DNA from 2 places in the Mesorhizobium sp. UC74_2 genome. Region 2 is predicted to be linked to the other one. Evidence: predicted binding sites of a transcription regulator. Region 2 holds the regulator's gene; the other holds the start of a gene.
What was found. Region 2 encodes LexA, which represses DNA repair genes until DNA is damaged. Its sites were predicted from a motif close to TGTTCNNNNTGTGTTCNG; they were not measured.

Region 1 (3,208 bases), 3.0 Mb from region 2:
CGACAGCGGCAGGATCTCGTGCCGCGATCGGAAAAATGGCACGGATCGGCGCTGCGCTGGCTGCCGCATTTCGAGAGCGTAGAGACGACGATCGAGGCGCAATGAGCGCCGGCATGCGGCCAGGAACGATCAGGCGTCGTCGGGATCGACCACGCGGAGCCTGAGCTGCCCGGTCTTGGAGTCTGCGCTCCGTGGCGCGGACCCGTTTTTGGCTTGCCCGGCCGCCGTTTCGTCGGCGCTTTCCGTTCCCCCGAATTCCAGCGCCTCGATCTTCTGGCCGCGCTTGGTGACCTTGGAAGAGGAAACGAGGATATCGTCGATATCCTTCGAGGCCTGGCCAAAATGGGTCTGCAGCTTGCGGACCCTTTCATCGAGGCGCGAGACGTCCTCCATCAGCCGGATCACTTCGCCCTGGATCAGGTGAGCCTGTTCGCGCATGCGCGCATCCTTCAGGATCGCCTGGATGACCTGGATCGACAGCATCAGCAGTGACGGCGAGACGATGACGACGCGGGCGCGATGGGCACGCTGCACCAGCGCCTCGAAATTTTCGTGGATCTCGGCGAACACCGATTCCGAGGGCACGAACATGAATGCGGTATCCTGGGTCTCGCCCTGGATAAGATATTTCTCGGCGATGTCGCGGATGTGCACCTCGATATCGCGCCGGAACGCCTGCGCTGCCACCTTCTGCAGCTCGGGGCTTTCGGCGGCGCGGATGGCGTTCCAGGCCTCGAGCGGAAACTTGGCGTCGACCACCAGCGATGGCGCGGCGTTCGGCATTTTCACCAGGCAATCCGGCCGGCTGCCATTGGTAAGTGTTGCCTGGAATTCGTACGAGCCGTGCGGCAGTCCGTCGGCAACGATCGCCTCCATGCGAGATTGACCGAAGGCGCCGCGCGTCTGCTTGTTGGAGAGGATCGCCTGCAACTGCACCACCTGTCCGGCAAGTGACTGGATATTGCCTTGCGCGGTGTCGATCACGGCCAGTCGCTCCTGCAGCCTCGCAAGGCTTTCATGCGTCGACTTCGTCTGCTCGGTCATCGTCTGACCGATACGGCCGGTCATCGCGTCGAGCCTCTGGCCGATTGACTGCGTCAGTTCGGCCTGGCGCGCGCCGAATACCTCCGCCAGAGCCCCCATGCGGCCCTGCATTTCGGCCTGGCTTTGCAGGATGCCGGCCATGCGGGCTTCGGCGTCACGGGCGTGATCTGCCGCTTCGGCCGCGGCGATGCTGCGCGCCTTGGCAGCGCGCCACAAGGCGACGATCAGCGCCAGGAACAGGACAAGGACGAGAAACACGACGAAACCCAGCACCTGGCCCAGCGTGACTGTGGTCGCACCGAGCCGGGCTACAGGTTCGGAAAGGATGGAACTGAGGTCGTTCATCCGACCAGCATAAACGATTCTTGCGACAGGAGAAGATCAAACCATGAACATGCTGACGGCAGTGCGGTTGACGCTTTCCCTGCAAGGTTTTAGGTGAGCGATATGTCGATCAAGCCGCTCATCATTCTTCCCGATCCCGTCCTGCGCCAGGTTTCGAAGCCGGTCGAGCGCATCGACGAACCGTTGCTCAAGCTGGCCGATGACATGCTGGAGACAATGTACGACGCTCCGGGCATCGGTCTGGCCGCGATCCAGATCGGGGAGCCTCTACGCATGCTGGTGATCGATCTCGCCAAGGAAGGCGAGCCGCCTGCTCCGCATGTCTTCATCAATCCGGACGTTCTCGAAAGCGGTTCCGAGCGCTCGGTCTATGAGGAAGGTTGCCTGTCCATCCCCGACTATTATGCCGAGGTCGAGCGGCCGGCCACCGTCCGGGTCCGTTACCTGGATCGCGACGGCCGCCTGCAGGAGATCGAAGCCGATGGGCTGATGGCCACCTGCCTGCAGCACGAGATCGATCACCTGAACGGTGTGCTGTTCATCGACCACATCTCGAAGCTGAAGCGCGATATGGTGGTCAAGAAATTCAAGAAGCTTGCCCGCGACAAGGCGCCGAGCCGCCTGGTGGGCTGACCCGGGACACATTCATGGCGCTTCGCGTGGTCTTCATGGGCACGCCTGATTTTTCGGTCGCGACGTTGCGTGCGCTGGCCGGGGCCGGGCATGACATTGTTGCCGTCTATACCCAGCCACCGCGTGCCGCCGGCCGGCGCGGCCTGGAATTGACGCCTTCGCCGGTGCAGCGTGAGGCTGAGCGGCTCGGCATAGCCGTGCATACGCCAGTCTCGCTGAAGGATGAGGCCGAACAGGTCGCGTTTCGGGCTCTGGACGCCGATGTTGCCGTTGTTGTCGCTTATGGTCTGCTGCTGCCAAAGCCCGTCCTCGATGCGCCGCGCCTTGGCTGCCTCAACGGTCACGCCTCGCTTTTGCCACGTTGGCGTGGTGCAGCACCGATCCAGCGTGCCATCATGGCCGGCGATGCCGAAACCGGCATGATGGTCATGAAGATGGAACAGGGGCTGGATACCGGTCCGGTCGGATTGGTTGAAAAACTGGCGATCGATCCCGATATGACGGCCGGCGAACTGCATGACCGACTGATGGTGGCGGGCGCCGGACTGATGGTCGAGGCCTTGTCACGGCTGGAGGCGGGCACGTTGAGCTTTGTGGAACAGGCCGCCAAGGGCGTGACCTATGCCGCGAAGATCGATAAGACGGAGACCCGGATCGACTGGACCCGTCCCGCGGATGTGGTCCACAATCATGTTCGCGGCATTTCGCCTTTCCCCGGCGGATGGTGCGAGGCCACGATCGGCGGCCGTGTCGAACGACTGAAGTTGCTTCGTTCGACTGTAGTCGATGGCATGGGGGAACCGGGAGGAATTCTCGACGACCGGCTGACGGTCGCCTGTGGGTCAGGCGCGGTCAGGCTGGTCGAGGTGCAGCGTGCGGGTGGCAAGCCCGTTACCGCACAGGAGTTCCTGCGCGGCGCAAAGTTGGAAGAAGGAATGAAACTGTCATGAGCATGATGTCGATACGCGCGGCGACGCCGCGGGATCGCGAGGCGATCCGCCTCGTTGAAGAACATGCTTTCGGCCAGCAGACCGAAGCTGGTCTCGTCGATGCGATTGTCACCGAAGGCGATGCCGTCCTGGAACTGGTTGCTGAAGAAGAGGGCCAGGTTGTCGGCCATATCCTGTTCTCGCGCCTCTATGTCGAGAACGGTGGCAGGCAGTTCCCTGCGGTGGCGCTTGCGCCG
Region 2 (3,208 bases):
TTCATGGGCAAGCCGAAGCTTGAATCCCTGGAGAAGGTACCTGCATCGCTGCCCACTCGGCTGTCGGTGGCCGTCGAGACCGCACGCGAAACGATCGCGGATCGCATTCGCGCTTCGATTGGTGGGCCTGAGGGCGAGATCGCCGCGGCACTGATTGTCGGGGTGCGCGCCGGCATTCCGGACTCCGTCAACGAAGCCATGCGAAGGACGGGTATCTATCACATCATCTCGATATCCGGCCTGCACATGGCACTCGTCGCAGGAACCGTGATGTTACTGCTGCGCGGCGCTTTCGCGTTGTTTCCGGATTTCTCAGCGCGCCGGCCGGTCAAGAAATATGCTGCGTTCGCAGCCATTTGTTCGATTTCCGCATATCTCGCGATCTCCGGGGTGGTGGTCGCGGCGGAGCGTAGTTTCATCATGCTGTCGGTGATGCTGATTGCGGTACTGTTCGACCGAGCGGCGCTGTCGATGCGCAACCTGGCAATCTCGGCGATGATCGTGATCCTGACCGCGCCGCATGAAGTGGTCGGTCCGTCTTTCCAGATGTCGTTCGCCGCGACTGCCGCCTTGATCGGCGCGTATGCGGCTTGGGCGCAACGGCGTGAAGTCATGCCTACCCCGGCACCGCTGGCACGCTCGTTCACCGGCTTTCTCGCGCACAAGTCGCTGATTGCGGTTGCTGGCATGGCAGCAACCTCGATCATCGCCGGCCTTGCCACGGCGCTGTTCGCGGTCTGGCATTTCCAGCGGGTCTCACCCCTGAGTTTGTTCGCCAACCTGGCGGTGATGCCAGTGGTTTCGTTTGTCATGCTGGCTGCCGTTCTCAGCGCGATTGCCATGCCGTTTGGCGCCGATGGACCGTTTCTCTATGCGATGGGCAAGGGACTGACGGTGATGATGGTGATCGCGGACTGGATTTCGCAGCGCTCCCCGGTTGACGGGGTTGGCCTTGTCTCGACGCAATCGGTGCTCTTCATTGCCGTGGCGCTTGCCATCGGTGCGATGGCGACGACATGGCTACGTTTGCTGGCATTGCCATTTGTGCTGGCCGGTCTGACAGCGATGGGCAATGTAGAAACGCCCGATGTGTTGATCTCGGAGGACGCACGGCTCGTTGCCCTGCCAGTCGGCGATGACAAACTCGCTGTCAGCCGGGCACGACCCAATCCCTTCACGCTCGACAACTGGCGCCGGGCGCTCAACGTAGAGACGACGGTCTTGCCAGAAGATGTTTCGAGTGACGTCGAACTGACTGTAGAAAATGCACTCGACATGCCGCTTGGCACGCCATTCCTGTGCACACGCCAGCTGTGCTTCGCTCGCCATCCATCGGGTGCTGTCGTGGTGACGACCGCTCGCATCGATGCAGCCAGATCGGCTTGCGGAGTCGCGGCACTCATTGTGATCGACGATGCGACCGCACCAGACCCCTGCAACGATCCGACTGTGGTGGTCGTCACCAAGCAGGATCTGGCCCGCGTCGGCAGTGCTGCGGTGCGCTTCGATTCCTCGCCAGATAAGCCGGCTAATATCTCGTTCGCGATCGATGCCAAAGATCGACCCTGGCATGTCCAGCGGGAATTTACGCGCGAGGCGAGGGGATTGCCGCCTCGTCTTGAAAAAACGCCTAAATCCAAGCCCAAACCGTCGAACTCAAACCACCCCGCCCATTCAGACACACAATTTCCCGGAAAGTCTGTTTCCGGCAATCTGTAGTCGGCTAAATTTGTAGGGTGTCCGGTCTAATAGCGACGGATCAATCCGACCAGTTTACCCTGTACCTTGACCCGATCCGGTCCAAAGATTCGTGTTTCATAGGCAGGATTGGCTGCTTCCAACGCAATCGAGGCACCCTTGCGACGGAAACGCTTGAGCGTCGCCTCTTCCTCATCGACCAATGCCACGACGATCTCGCCGGGATTGGCCGAATTGGCATTGCGGATGATGACCGTATCGCCATCGAAAATGCCGGCTTCGATCATGGAGTCGCCTTTGACTTCCAGGGCGTAGTGCTCGCCTCCCGAAATCATGTCCGGCGGTACGGAAATCGAATGGGTGCGGTGCTGGATCGCGTCGATCGGTACACCGGCAGCGATGCGTCCCATCACGGGGATGGAAACGGAAGCTGCGACGTCGTCGTCATTGCTAGGCGCCTGCAGGCGTTGCGGCTCCTTGGGTACAGAACGCCCCAGGCTGCCCTGGATGACCGCCGGAGAAAATTTCCTGGCTGCGTTAAGGCCGGGAGCAATCGAATCCGGCAACCGCAGCACTTCCAGCGCGCGAGCCCGGTTCGGCAATCGGCGGATGAAGCCACGTTCCTCCAGAGCAGTTATTAGCCTGTGGATTCCTGACTTGGAGGCCAGGTCCAGCGCCTCTTTCATTTCGTCGAAAGAAGGGGGGATTCCGCTTTCCTTCAGCCGCTCATGGATGAAGAGCAAGAGCTCATGTTGCTTGCGTGTCAGCATCGCCACCCTCCGTGGAACGGAACCGGAATCAGAAAAACAAACCCGGAACAAACACTATCTGTTCCATTTGTGTTCCGCAACCATTTAAAGTTTAATGAATTTGTTGACGCTTTGTTCAGCCTAGCAAGAAGCCAGGCCGTTCTCTGTTGCCATATCTCCCGTCGCAGAGCCGGCCGAAGGATGCTGCCCTACCCTTACTCGGCAAATAGATTCTCAGCCATGTAGTCCACGAAAACCCGTACTTTGGGCGAGAGATGGCGATTTGTCGGCCACAATATTCGAAACGTACCCGTTTCGCCGAGATAATCCGTCAGCAGCGGTACCAACTTGCCTTCGGCCAATTCTGCAGACACGGCGAACGGCGGCAGACAGGTGATACCGAAGGACCGTTCGGCGAGGTAGATCAGCGGCTCCAGCGTGCTGGCAACGGTGGTCACGGGAAGATCGAGTTTCAGGTCACAACCGCTGCGCACGAGGGGCCAGGGCTCGAGCCGCCCCGAATTCGCATAACGATGGTGGAGACAGCGGTGCTTGAGCAGGTCCTCCGGCACTCTGGGCGTGCCATGTTCGGCGAGATATTTCGGTGCCGCGACGAGTTTGTGCCGAAAAGTACCGAGTTTGCGGCTTATCAGGCGCGTGTCCCGGATGTCTCCGGTGCGGATCACCGCGTCAAAGCCCTCTTCGATGACGTCGACCAGCCGGTCTGTAAAATCAAGGTCGAGATTGATATCCGGATATTG

Region 1: ACFJIU_RS26375 (DNA recombination protein RmuC) is a predicted target of LexA. The motif match lies at 1,422-1,439, and genes of this name have one in related genera.

What each region holds. Positions count from the first base shown of each region.
Region 1 covers NZ_CP170562.1:5,414,474-5,417,681, reverse strand. Annotated here, with positions in the region: gene ACFJIU_RS26380 (GFA family protein) at 1-105, shown strand, start outside; gene ACFJIU_RS26375 (DNA recombination protein RmuC) at 130-1,389, opposite strand; gene def (peptide deformylase) at 1,492-2,022, shown strand; gene fmt (methionyl-tRNA formyltransferase) at 2,037-2,972, shown strand; partial or broken gene ACFJIU_RS26360 (GNAT family N-acetyltransferase) at 2,969-3,208, shown strand, end outside.
Region 2 covers NZ_CP170562.1:2,163,471-2,166,678, forward strand. Annotated here, with positions in the region: gene ACFJIU_RS10530 (ComEC/Rec2 family competence protein) at 1-1,719, shown strand, start outside; gene lexA (transcriptional repressor LexA) at 1,746-2,468, opposite strand; gene ACFJIU_RS10540 (LysR family transcriptional regulator) at 2,663-3,208, opposite strand, start outside.